DNA from 3 places in the Pseudomonas sp. LBUM1676 genome. Region 3 is predicted to be linked to each of the others. Evidence: predicted binding sites of a transcription regulator. Region 3 holds the regulator's gene; each other region holds the start of a gene.

Evidence for each region. The regulator FliA, encoded in region 3, starts transcription of late flagellar genes. The targets are predictions, from matches to a motif close to CTAAAGTTTNNNNNNNNNNNGCCGNTAA.
Region 1: ACA041_RS25540 (methyl-accepting chemotaxis protein) is a predicted target of FliA. The motif match lies at 1,812-1,839, and genes of this name have one in related genera.
Region 2: motA (flagellar motor stator protein MotA) is a predicted target of FliA. The motif match lies at 2,126-2,153, and genes of this name have one in related genera.

The regions. Positions count from the first base shown of each region.
Region 1 covers NZ_CP166777.1:5,528,505-5,533,017, forward strand. The annotation lists partial or broken gene ACA041_RS25535 (sensor histidine kinase) at 1-3, shown strand, start outside; gene ACA041_RS25540 (methyl-accepting chemotaxis protein) at 72-1,697, opposite strand; gene ACA041_RS25545 (transporter) at 1,972-2,994, shown strand; gene ACA041_RS25550 (multidrug/biocide efflux PACE transporter) at 3,058-3,495, opposite strand; gene ACA041_RS25555 (LysR family transcriptional regulator) at 3,585-4,439, shown strand; gene ACA041_RS25560 (RNA polymerase sigma factor) at 4,489-4,513, opposite strand, start outside.
Region 2 covers NZ_CP166777.1:519,845-524,357, forward strand. The annotation lists gene rhdA (thiosulfate sulfurtransferase) at 1-467, opposite strand, end outside; gene ACA041_RS02365 (HDOD domain-containing protein) at 511-2,055, opposite strand; gene motA (flagellar motor stator protein MotA) at 2,222-3,073, shown strand; gene motB (flagellar motor protein MotB) at 3,077-4,099, shown strand; gene rsgA (small ribosomal subunit biogenesis GTPase RsgA) at 4,188-4,513, opposite strand, start outside.
Region 3 covers NZ_CP166777.1:5,050,586-5,055,098, reverse strand. The annotation lists gene flhF (flagellar biosynthesis GTPase FlhF) at 1-317, shown strand, start outside; gene fleN (flagellar synthesis regulator FleN) at 434-1,264, shown strand; gene fliA (RNA polymerase sigma factor FliA) at 1,261-2,001, shown strand; gene ACA041_RS23285 (chemotaxis response regulator CheY) at 2,169-2,540, shown strand; gene ACA041_RS23280 (protein phosphatase CheZ) at 2,563-3,351, shown strand; gene ACA041_RS23275 (chemotaxis protein CheA) at 3,375-4,513, shown strand, end outside.

The DNA.
Region 1 (4,513 bases), 480 kb from region 3:
TCCCGCCGAGCAGGGCACGATCTTTACCTTCAGCCTGCCCACACCGAAGTGAACAGGTATTGAGCCACTGATCAGGCGCTCAAGCGCGCCGTCACCTCGTTCAGCTGCCCCGACAACCCGTGCAGATTGTGGCTGGCCGCTTCGGTACGCTGCACGTTGTCCAGGTTGGTACTGGCGATGCTGGTGATCTCGCTCAGGTTGCGCGAGATGTCTTCCGCCACCGAGGTCTGCTCTTCGGCGGCCGTGGCGATCTGGCGGTTCATGTCGCGAATGGCTTCCACAGCCTGGGTGATGCGTTCCAGCATGGCGCCTGCCTCGGTCACTTGCTGGACACTTTCCTCGCTGCGCGACTGGCCGCTTTCAATCGCCTGGGCTGCGTCCACCGCTCCGGTTTGCACGCTTTGTATAATCTGGTTGATCTCGATGATCGACGCCGCCGTCCGCTGGGCCAGGCTGCGCACTTCATCGGCCACCACGGCGAAACCACGCCCGGCCTCACCCGCGCGAGCCGCTTCGATAGCCGCGTTGAGCGCCAGCAGGTTAGTCTGCTCGGCGATGCCGCGAATCACTTCCAGCACTTTGCCGATGCGTCCGCTGTCGGTTTCCAGACGACGGATGACCGTGGCGGTGTTGGCGATTTCTCCGCGCATTTGGGTGATGGTGTGGATGGTGCCCTGCATGACTTTCTCGCCCTGCTGCGCGCTCTGGTCGGCATCGTCGGCGGCACGGGCGGCGTCGACGGCGTGGCGCGCGACTTCCTGCGCGGTGGCGGACATTTCGGTCATTGCCGTGGCCACCTGATCGGTACGGTTGAACTGCTCGTTGGTGCCACCGGCCATGAGGCTGGCGATCGCTTTGAGCTCACCGCTGGCGCTGTCCAGATCCTTGGCGCTGACCTGCAAACGGCTGAAGGTGTCGGCGAGAAAATCGCGAAGGGTATTGGCCGCAATCGCTAATTTGCCCAACTCATCCTGACGGTTGCTGGCCACACGCTCGGCAAACCTGCCCTGACTGAGTTGCGCCACGTACTCGATCAGCTTGCGGATCGGCACCACAAGGTTGCGGTTGATCAGCCACAGGCTCAACAGGCCGATCAACAGCCCCGAAGCGAGCATCACCACAATTCCCGACAGCACCGTCTGATCAGCGCTGGCACTGATCAGTTTCGACTGCTCGGCGCCCTGCTGGCGCAACTCGCTGACCAGTTCGCTCATTTGATCGCTGGTCGCACGGTCCACGCCCTTCACCGCAGTGTCACCCGCGGTTGGATCGGCACCGGCTGCCACGTACGCATCGCGCCCCTTCCGATACGCCGCGCCTAGCAGACGATGTTCCTCACGCAGACGTTCGATGCGGGTCTTGAGTTGCGGCTCGATGCCCTTCTGCCCGGCCAACTCCCCGAGGATGCCCTGTACATCGCGCTGACGGTCTTCGAATTGTTTCCAGTACTTTTCCAGGTCCGCCGGTTGTTTGCCGCGCAGCAGGACGTTTTTCCATTCCTGAACCTGCACCTTGAATTGCAAGTTGGCTTCATCGATCAATTGCGAAGTCTGCAACGGGCCTTCGATCAGCTTGGCGTAGCTCTGAACACCGCTGGACAGAAAGTGAAAGCAGGCCAGGGCGATCAACAACATTGCGAACAGACTGCCGCTCAGCAGGGCGAGAATTTGCGCTCTCAAGGACTTTTGCAAAAACATCGGAAGGTACTCGTGACAGGAGTGAGGTACGCCTTGGGTAAGACGTAAAGTAGTTGGGACATCCCTGTCTGCGACCTTGGCAGATGGCCGAAGGCGCGCAATCTAACCCAAGCGTAATCGGCGTGCCAGAGCGGTTCTTGAGATTAATTCGACCAATGGCAGAGCAATCGTCTGCGTTATTTAACTGTCACAAAACCGTCATCGCGGCTTGCGATGATGTGGCTCAAGGGAACCTGTGAAACCCGCGACAGGCGCCTCCTCGCAGCGAGCCTCCATGAACCACAGCATCGATCAAAGTCATCGCGACCCGGACCTGTTCGGTCTGCTGTACGGTTTCAGTTTCCGCCCCGGCGAACGCGGTCGGGAAATCGATTCGGCCAGGGCCTTGCAGTGCCTGGATCAGCCGGATGACAGCGACGAATTTCTCTGGCTGCACCTCAACCTCGCACATGCCGCGTGCGAGCGCTGGATGAAAAATCATCTGGAGTTGCCCGAAGAGTTTTTTGAAGCACTGCATGAAGGCTCGCGTTCGACGCGTATCGAGCACGTCGATTCGGCGCTGCTGGCGGTGGTCAACGATGTGGTGTTCAACCTCAGCAGCATGGTGTCGTCCGATGTGTCGACCCTGTGGGTCTGTGCTCGCAGCCGGCTGATCATCAGCGCGCGCCTGCAACCACTGCATTCGGTGGATAAATTGCGCTCGTCGGTGAAGGCCGGCGAGTGCTTTCGCTCGCCGCTGGAATTGCTGGTGCATTTACTGCGCGATCAGGGCGAAGTGCTGACGCAGATCGTGCGCAAGACCAGCCTCAGTGTCGACCAGATCGAAGATGAATTACTGTCCTCACGATTGTCGACCAATCGCGCGGAACTGGGCGCCAACCGCCGGGTGCTGGTGCGCCTGCAACGCCTGCTGGCGCTCGAACCGGGCTCGTTGCTGCGGTTGCTCAATCGGCCGCCGCAGTGGTTGCAGAAAGAGGACGTGAAGGAGTTGCGCAAATCCACCGAGGAGTTTGCGCTGATCATCAACGACCTCACGGCACTGGGGGAACGGATCAAGCTGTTGCAGGAAGAAATCGCCGCCAACCTCAATGAACAAAGTAACCGCACCTTGTTCACCCTGACCGTGGTCACGGTGCTGGCGCTGCCGATCAACATCATTGCCGGGTTCTTTGGCATGAACGTCGGTGGGGTACCGCTTTCCGGTGACCCTGAGGGGTTCTGGATCCTGGTGGCATTGGTCGCGACCTTTACCGTGATCGCCGGGCGCTGGGCGTTTCGCAAGCGGCAGGATTATTGAGTTCTCTGTAGGAGCGAGCGGCGCGGCGATCCGAGGAGCTGCCGCAGGCTGCGATCTTTACTTTTATCCATCGAAAGAAGTGCGCATTACCACCCGCTCACGCACCACGTCATACGCCCAGTGATAAACGTAGGTGTACGGCAGGAAAAACAGCAACACGCCAATGTCCAGCAGGAACGCTTGCCACAGGCTGATATTCAGCCACCAGGCTATCAGCGGCACGCCGACGGCGACCAGCCCGCCTTCGAACAGCAACGCATGTACCACGCGAAGCCAGGCGTTACGCACCAGGGCAAGACGCTTGAGCGCGCGGTCGAACAAGCCGTTGAAGATCACGTTCCAGGCCAGGGCCAACCCTGCGATTGCAATGGTCGCCACGCCCATTTCCAGCATCGGTTTGTCCATGACCCAGGCGAGCAACGGGGTGCAGATCAGCACCGCCAGCAGTTCGAAACCCATGGCCTGGAGAATACGTTCAGTGATGGATTTATTGGCGTTCATGGCCAGACTCCTTGAGTGACTGTGGTTGCCATGGTCTGTCATCACGCCGATACTTCATAATCAATAACCATCGATCAGGGCGATAGTTCATGGCCTCTCACGAAGTGCTGCTGGCGTTCGTCCAGGCGGCGACGCAAGGCTCGTTTTCCGCTGCGGCGCGCAAGCTGGGCCGCAGTCAGTCGACCATCAGCGCGGCGGTGGCCAGCCTGGAAATCGACCTGAACCTGACCTTGTTCGATCGCAGCAGTCGCAAGCCCGGTCTGACCCCGGCCGGGCACGTCGTGTTACAGCGGGCCGAAGAAATCCTGGCCGCCACCAGCCGCCTGGAAATGACCGCCAGCCAATTGGCCGAGGGGATCGAGGCGAAACTGACGGTGGCGCTGTCCGACACCTACCAGTCCGATCGCTTCGAAGCGGCGTTGAGTACCTTCGAACAGCGATATCCGGACCTGGAACTCGAATGCCTGATTGCCGAATGCGATGACCTGGTGGCGCTGGTGCAAAGCGGTCGAGCCCATGTCGCCTTCGCCGAGAGGCAAGACAGCTACCCGCCGGACCTGCTCAGCTCAACGGTGGACGAACGCACGGAAATCGCCCTGTTCGTAGCCCCTGAACATCCGTTGGCAGCGTTGGCAAAGGTGGATCAGGACGTGCTGCAGCAGCATCGCGAACTGCGCCTGGCGACCATCGTCAATCCCTATGAAAGCCGGGCCAAGGGGCGTGTCTGGTCGGCGCCGAGTTACCTGATGCTGCTGGAAATGGCTCAAGGCGGATTCGGCTGGGCACCCTTGCCCCGGTGGTTGGTGGAGCGCTTTGGGGCGGGGTCGTTGCAAGAGATTCAGGTGCGTGGCTGGCCGAAGACCGTGTCGGTGGACGCGCTGTGGTCGAGCCTGCATCCGCCGGGGCCAGCCGGGAGTTGGTTAATCAGCAAAATGCTGGAATAGCGGTGCCGCCATTCGCGAGCAGGCTCGCGAAGAGGCCCGCAAGATCACCTCACTCCATCGCCTTGAGCCGCCCC
Region 2 (4,513 bases), 2.3 Mb from region 3:
CTTTGCAGGTACTCGCGGGTCGCGATGGGTTCGTCGCGCAAGGTCAGTGGGACCGGACCGCCGACCGCGGCCGGGACCTGGATCGACATGGGCATGCCTTCCGCCAGCCAGGCCTGCAGGCCGCCGTCGAGATAGTGGTAGTTGCCATGGCCGATGACATCCAGCAGCCAGATAAAGCGCCCGGCCCAGCCGCCGCCTTCGTCGTCATAGACCACGTAGACCGCATTGGGGTTGTGTCCCAGTTCGCCGAACAATGCTTCAAGCGCCGCGTGAGTCGGCAGCAAGCCTGGCGCCGGCGCCTGGCCTAGTTGCGTGCGCTTGGGGTCGACAAAGCGTGCGCCGGGAATATGCCCTTCGGTATAGCGGGCGCTGCTGGTCAGGTCCACCAGGATCAGTTCGCGGGACTCGAGACGGGCGAGCAGGTCGCTCGGCTCGATCACCAGGGTCAAGCCAGAGAAGTCAGACATGTGAGGTCTCCAGAGCACAAAGGGGTGGATTGTAGCGCAGCCTTCATTGGCCGCGGTGGCTAAAGCTGTGCAGGGCTTTTTCGATGCATTGCGCGGTTTTGCCGAAGGCTTGCACGCTGATTTCCGAGAACGGCCCGCCGCCCTGATCCGCCACCACAATCATGATCACCCGGCCGTTGTTGACCAGTGAGCGCAGTAGCAGGTGTTCGCCGCCGAACTGTGAGCGCAGGCTGGCGGGCAGGAGGGCCGAGAATTGCGCATTGTTGGCCGGGCTCAAGCGCACCTGCGCCTGTTGCGAGAGCAGGCGTTGCAGCACGGTGCTTTGGCTGACCGGAAAATTCAGGCCGGCGGCCTCCTTTGGCAGGCCGAAGGCCTGGTGCACCCGCAGAGTGGAGTGAGTGCGGTCGGCCATCAGAATCATCACCCGTCGCATGCCGCACGTGGCCAGCGCGTCTCGGGCGGCGGTGGTCAAGTGCATGGCATTGTTGAAGCGACTCGGCTCCATGAGCAATTCGGCGCATTGCCTGCGCCAGGTCACCAGGTCTTCGGCGGTCGGCGCCGGAGTAGGGGGCGGCGGCACACTCGCGTGAGCTCGCTTCATGCCAGGTGGCCAGATCAGTGCAACGGCGGGGTGCCACAGGCCTGGCATGGCGTGATGACGGGCGCTGTTGGCCGCCTGTTGGTGCAACTGCTGCTGCACTTCGTCCATCGGCAGGTGCAGGTAAAGGCTGGTCAGGTAGTGCCAGCGCTCAGCGTGCGGACTGTCCCAGGCCTGTTGCGCCGACAGTGCCAGGCCGTTGGCCAGCAACACTGTGTTGGCCGGTTGATTGAGCCAGCGGCGCAGGGTCGGATCGTCATCGAGGCGATTCTGCTGGCGCAACGGATGCTCACTGTCGCGAGCGATGCGCAGGACCTTGACCAGTTCCCGTTGTTCGTTGAGCAATAGCCGATAACCCTGCTGCACCCAGATCGGCAGGTGCCAGAGGTTCACCAGGGCCTGACAGATTTCCAGCAGGGATACGCCGAACAACTGCTTTTCGACTTTACGTGCCGATTCGCCTTTGTGGATAACTCGCCGCTCCCACTCTTCAAGCAAGTGCGGATGGGTCAACGCCATCGGCCACAACGGAGCGAGAAACAGCAAGCTGCCCCAATGGATGTCCTGCCACAGTCGCGCCAGGCGACTGGCGAAAAAACCGTTGGCCTGTAGGGTCGCGTGCTGGCTGATCATCTGCAGCTGGCGCAGGGCGACCGGGATCTTTGACAGCGGCTCGGCGGGCAAGCGGTCCAGCAGTTCTTCAGTGCGCTTGAGCCCGAGGCGATTGATCGCTACTTCAAGGTTTTCAGCGGGTGTGGCCATGCTGCCAAGGGCATGCCGGTTGGCTTCGCGAATCACGCTCAAGGCCAGGGCGGGGCTGTCCTGCATCAACTCGGCGATATCGCGCAACGAACTGCGGCGGTCGCGGATGGCCTTGCAGACCCGATCATGACTGGCTTGCGCAACGGGCAGGCGCACGTCATCGAGCAGCTTGACCCAGCTGTCGAGTGTGCTCGGTTCTGGCGTTGGAACGTTCGTTTCGTTAGCCATGAATGGACGCGATCATCGTCTGCATTACCTATGCCCGGAGCGGGCCAAATTGGCTTTTCGCCTGAACGGGCTATAGTCTGGCGCAGTTTTGCCGATAAGGAGAAGAAGAGATTTTTCAACTTCCGAATATGACCTTGAACCCGACTCAGTAAGTGCTCCCCAACCTATGGCTAAAATAATCGGCATCATCGTCGTATTCGCGAGCGTGCTCGGCGGATACGTGCTCTCCCACGGCAAAATTGCCGCCTTGATCCAGCCCTTTGAGGTGATGATTATCGGGGGGGCGGCCCTCGGTGCCTTCCTGCAGGCCAACCCCGCTTACATGACGATGCACGTGTTCAAGAAGTCCTTGAGCATGTTCAGCTCGCGCTTCACCCACACCTTCTACCTGGAGGTGCTGGGCCTGATCTACGAGATCCTCAACAAGAGCCGCCGCGAAGGCATGATGGCCATCGAAGGCGACATCGAAGATGCCGCTGCGAGCCCGATCTTCGCCAAGTACCCGGCGGTCCTGAAAGATGAACGCATGACGGCGTACATCTGTGATTACCTGCGCATCATGTCTTCCGGCAACATGGCACCCCATGAGCTGGAAGGCCTGTTCGATATGGAGTTGTACAGCCTCAAGGAAGATCTGGATCACCCCTCCCATGCAGTGAACGGCATCGCCGACGCCATGCCCGGCTTCGGTATCGTCGCGGCGGTATTGGGTATCGTGGTGACCATGGCGTCCCTGGGTGATGGCGATCAGCAATCCATCGGCCTGCACGTCGGTGCGGCGCTGGTCGGTACCTTCTTCGGTATTCTTGCCGCCTACGGTTTCTTCGGCCCGCTGGCCCACTCCCTGGCCCACGATGCCAAGGAAGAACTGAACGTCTACGAAGCCATCAAGGCCTCGCTGGTCGCCTCCGCTTCCGGCATGCCGCCATCGCTGGCGGTAGAGTTCGGCCGCAAGGTGCTGTACCCGGTGCACCGTCCCAGCTTCGCTGAGCTGGAACAAGCGGTTCGCGGTCGTTGAGTCATGGAAAATAACCAGCCGATAATCATCAAGCGCGTCAAGCGCATCGCCGGCGGGCATCACGGGGGCGCCTGGAAAATCGCCTTCGCCGACTTCGCGACGGCGATGATGGCGTTCTTCCTGGTGCTGTGGTTGCTGTCCAATGCGACGCCTGAGCAGAAGATCGCCATCGCCGGTTACTTCAAGGACCCGATCGGTTTTACCGAAAGCGGCACGCCCTACATCATCGACCTGGGTGGCTCACCGGCCCTGGCACCGGAGCAAACGCTCAATCCCGAGGAGAAATCCCAGCCTCAGCCGGACAAGATAACCGTTAATACCGAGCAGGCCGAAGGCGTGGCCGAGCAGGTCGAGCGGGAGCGACTGGAGCTGCTGCTGCAAGAGTTGCAGAACAAGGTTAATGAAAATCCTCAGTTGCAGAAATTCAAGGACCAGATCCTGTTCGAGATCACCCCCAACGGTTTGCGTATCCAGATCAGGGACGCGGAAAACCGGCCAATGTTTGACTCCGGCAGTGCTCGTCTGCAACCGTATTTCGAAGACATTTTGCTGGCCATGGCCGACACCATCAAGGCGGTGCCGAACAAGATCAGCATCAGCGGCCACACCGATGCCAAGCCCTATACCGGCGCCGGCGATTTCGGCAACTGGGAGCTCTCGGCCAACCGCGCGAACGCTGCCCGCCGTGCGTTGGTGGCCGGTAGTTACCCGGAGTCGCAAGTGGCGAGAGTCGTCGGCTATGCCTCCTCGGTACTGTTTGATCGGGATAACCCGTTCAACCCGGTCAATCGCCGTATCGACATCGTTGTGCTGACAAAGAAGGCCCAGGCCGCCATCGAAGGCGCACAAAGTGCCGATCCGGCGCCCATGCCGGGGCAGGGGGCTCCAGGCGAAGCGCCAGCCATACCGGCCGATCCGGATGCTTTGCCGGCGGATAAGCAACCGGTGCCGGCGCATGAGCTGCGCGAGCGTTTGAATCTGTTTGACGATGCGGCGCCGAAGCCGGGTGAGCCGCCCAAACCGTGACTCACAAAAAAAGCCGCGAGATGATCGCGGCTTTTTTTATGGGCTTTGCTGATCATTTTCGTGGCATCACGAAAATGATTGAGGCTACTTAATAGCTGCTATCCGACAAGCTGGCGATGATCGAGCGATAGCTGTTCATCCGCTGCTGCTGCACGCGGCCTTCTTCCAGCGCCTTGAGCAGGGCGCAACCCGGTTCGCGGTCGTGCTTGCAGTCACGGAAGCGGCAGGTGCCGATCAAGTCGTTGAACTCGATGAAGCCGGCTTCGACGTCGGCCCGGCTGACGTGACCCAGGCCGAATTCGCGGATACCCGGGGAGTCGATCAACTCGCCGCCACCAGGGAAGTGGAACAAGCGCGCGGTGGTTGTGGTGTGGGTGCCCTGGCCGGAAAGCTCGGACAGCGGGCCGACGCGGG
Region 3 (4,513 bases):
TGGCCACCACCAGCCAGAAACAGGTGCTGACCGCCGCTTATCACAGTTACAAGCGTTGCGGCCTCGCTGGCTGCATCCTGACTAAACTGGATGAAACGGCAAGCCTGGGCGAGGTGTTGAGCCTGGCCATCAGCCATGATTTGCCGGTGGCTTACCTGACCGATGGCCCGCGGATTCCGGATGATTTGCATCTGCCGCGTCGCCATCAGCTGGTCAGCCGCGCGGTCAGCGTGCAAATGCAGGAAGAACCCAGCGAGGAAGCCATGGCTGATATGTTCGCCGATATTTATCACAGCCCGACCAAACAGGTCGGCTGAGGTAGCAATGAATCGTTTTTGTACCTACATCGATGGTCTGCCATGCATTGTTCCGTTTGTGAACGCGCAGCCAGTAATGTGGCCTCCGTCTATGCAAGACAAGGTAATGAAATAACATGGGCAGCATGCATCCTGTACAGGTGATCGCGGTGACCGGCGGCAAAGGTGGCGTCGGCAAAACTAACGTGTCAGTGAATTTGTCCCTGGCCCTGGCGGAGCTCGGCCGGCGCGTCATGCTGCTGGACGCCGATCTGGGGCTGGCGAACGTCGACGTCCTGCTGGGACTGACACCCAAACGTACCCTGGCCGACGTGATCGAAGGCCGTTGTGAGCTGCGCGACGTACTGTTGCAGGGCCCCGGCGGCATCCGCATCGTTCCGGCCGCTTCCGGCACCCAGAGCATGGTGCATCTGAGCCCGGCGCAACACGCCGGCCTGATCCAGGCCTTCAGCGATATCGGCGATAACCTCGACGTATTGGTGATCGACACCGCCGCGGGCATTGGTGACTCGGTCGTCAGTTTCGTTCGTGCCGCGCAAGAAGTCCTGCTGGTGGTCTGCGACGAACCGACCTCGATCACGGACGCCTACGCCCTGATCAAGTTGCTGAATCGCGATTACGGCATGAACCGCTTCCGCGTCCTGGCCAACATGGCCCAGAGCCCGCAGGAAGGTCGCAACCTGTTCGCCAAGTTGACCAAGGTCACCGATCGCTTCCTCGACGTCGCCTTGCAATACGTCGGTGCGGTGCCGTACGACGAAAGCGTGCGCAAGGCCGTGCAAAAGCAGCGCGCCGTGTATGAAGCATTCCCGCGTTCCAAGTGTTCGCTGGCGTTCAAGGCGATTGCGCAGAAGGTCGATACCTGGCCGCTGCCTGCCAATCCTCGCGGGCACCTTGAGTTTTTCGTGGAGCGCCTCGTGCAACAAACGGCAGGACCGGTGCTATGACAGCCAGTGGCTATAACCTCTACAAAACGTCGGCCCGTGATTCGCAGTACGAGCTGATCGAGCGTTACGCGCCACTGGTAAAACGCATTGCCTATCACTTGCTGGCGCGTCTGCCGGCCAGTGTCCAGGTCGAAGACCTGATCCAGGCCGGGATGATCGGCCTGCTCGAAGTCTCGACCAAGTACGACGCCAGCAAAGGCGCCAGTTTTGAAACGTACGCGGGCATCCGGATCCGCGGCGCGATGCTCGATGAAGTGCGCAAGGGGGACTGGGCGCCACGTTCGGTCCACCGCAATACCCGGATGGTCAGCGACGCCATTCGCTCGATTGAAGCTAAAACCGGTCGCGACGCTAAAGATCACGAAGTTGCGGCCGAACTCCAATTGAGTCTCGACGATTATTACGGGATTTTGAACGATACCCTGGGCAGCCGGTTATTCAGTTTCGACGATCTGTTGCAGGACGGCGAACACGAAGGGCTGCACGAGGATGGCGCGAGTGCACATCCGGAGCCGTCGCGCGACCTGGAAGATGAACGCTTCCAGGCGGCGCTGGCGGACGCGATCGCCAATTTGCCGGAGCGTGAGCGACTGGTGTTGGCGCTGTACTACGACGAAGAGCTGAATCTCAAGGAAATCGGCGAGGTCCTGGGGGTCAGCGAATCCCGGGTCAGCCAGTTACACAGCCAGTGCGCGGCCCGTTTGCGGGGGCGTTTGGGGGAGTGGCGAGCGCGCTGAAGGCAGTGTGGGGACACTGCGAACGTGGCTGGTGTGGGGTTGAACCGCGCCGGTCGCGATCTGTTGTGCTCCAGACAGTCATCGAGTGCATCGCCGGATTGATTGAAATGGCGCGTCCAGGTGCTGGGCGCGTTTAAGACTGCTTGGAGGTCGAATTGGACAAGAACATGAAAATCCTCATCGTTGATGACTTCTCAACGATGCGGCGGATCATAAAAAACCTGTTGCGTGACCTCGGGTTCACCAACACGGTCGAGGCGGATGATGGCACTACTGCCATTCCGATGCTCAACAGCGGCAGCATCGACTTTCTGGTCACTGACTGGAACATGCCTGGCATGACCGGCATCGATCTGCTGCGTCACGTACGCGCCGATGAAAAGCTCAAGCACCTGCCGGTGCTGATGGTGACCGCTGAAGCCAAGCGCGAGCAGATCATCGAAGCGGCCCAGGCCGGGGTCAACGGCTATGTGGTCAAACCCTTCACGGCCCAGGCGTTGAAAGAAAAAATCGAGAAGATTTTCGAACGCATTGGTTGAGCAACTGCGCCACGGGGGAGCTATGGAACAAAAAGAATGTTCACAGGGCGATTTCGAATCGACCCTGAAAAAACACGCGGTCGAATTGGTCGAAAGCCTGGAAAAAGGCAAGTTCGGCGACGCGGTGCAATTGATCCATGAGCTCAACCAGACCCGTGACCGCGGCCTGTATCAGGAAGTGGGCAAGCTCACCCGCGAGTTGCATAGCGCGATCGTCAATTTCCAGATTGACCCGCACATGCCGCAAGCGGAGGAAGTGTCCCAGATCACGGACGCCACCGAGCGCCTGGGCTACGTGGTCCGGCTGACCGAAGCCGCGGCCAACCGCACCATGGACCTGGTCGAGAACGCCACGCCGCTGGTCAACGGCCTGAGCAACGAAGCCCAGGCTTTGAGCACTGATTGGGGCCGGTTCATGCGTCGCGAAGTCGGGGCTGAAGAGTTCCGCGAACTGGCCCGCAGGGTCGACGGTTTTCTGACTCGCAGCAGTGCAGACAATCGCATTGTGTCGAGCAACCTCAACGACATTCTGCTCGCCCAGGACTACCAGGACCTCACCGGTCAGGTGATCAAGCGCGTGACCCAGCTGGTCACCGAAGTTGAAAGCAACCTGCTCAAGCTCGTGCTCATGGCCAGTCAGGTGGACCGCTTTGCGGGCATCGAACATGACCGTGAAGCGATGCGCGCAGAAAAAGATCCGCAAAAACATCTCTCTCAGGGTGAAGGTCCGCAGATTCATGCCGATAAAAGAGAAGACGTTGTGTCCGGTCAGGACGATGTGGACGATTTGCTTTCCAGCCTTGGATTTTAAGACCTGTTAGGAGCACCCCATTAATGAGCTTCGGCGCCGATGAAGAGATCCTTCAGGATTTCCTGGTTGAGGCCGGCGAGATTCTAGAGCTACTGTCCGAACAGCTGGTCGAGCTTGAAAGCCGACCGGATGATGCGGACTTGCTCAATGCAATTTTTCGCGGTTTTCACACTGTAAAAGGGGGCGCCGGCTTCCTCCAGCTCAACGAGCTGGTGGAGTGCTGTCACATCGCCGAGAACGTGTTCGACATCCTGCGCAAGGGTGAACGTCGCGTCGACTCGGAACTGATGGACGTGGTTCTCGAAGCGCTGGACGCGGTGAACGGCATGTTTACCGAGGTTCGCGAACGCAGCCCGGTCACGGCGGCCACGCCTGAACTGCTGGCGGCCCTGGCGCGTCTGGCCGAGCCGCAATCGGCCGACGAAGCGGCGCCGGTTGCCGAAGTAGCGCCTGTGGCTGAAAGCGAGCCAGGTGACATCACCGATAACGAATTCGAACAACTGCTGGACTCGCTCAACGCCATCAAGGTGCAGGCCGAGGCCGCGCCTGCTGCTGTGACACCGGTCAGCAATCCTGCCGCGGCCAGCGACGAAATCACCGATGCCGAGTTCGAGTCATTGCTTGATCAGTTGCACGGTAAAGGCCAGTTTTGCGTCGATGCTGTGGCTGCGCCAGCCGCTCCAGCAGTGCCTGCCGCACCGACTGCTGCGAAAGCGGCAGGCGACAGCTCCGACATAACCGACGAAGAGTTCGAAGCACTGCTCGATCAACTGCACGGCAAGGGCAACTTTGCGGTCGACGCCCTGGAATCGGCGATTGCTTCGGCACCGGTCCCGGTCGCGCCCGTTGCCGCAGCGGTGGGCAGCGATCTGATCTCCGATCACGAGTTCGAAGCGTTGCTCGACGAACTTCACGGTAAAGGCAAGTTCTCTAAAGTCGGCACCGCTACCGGCGCCAGTGCTTCGGTTGCGACACCGGTCGGCAAGGCAGCAGCCCCCAAACCGGTCGCCAAAGCCCCTGAGCCAAAAGCCGAAGCAGCGAAGGCACCGCCGGCTCCTGCTCGTGCGCCGGCCGCGCCGCCGCCTGAAAAGCCCGCCAGCGAAGCCGAGACCACCGTGCGGGTCGACACCGCGCGGCTCGACGAAATCATGAACATGGTCGG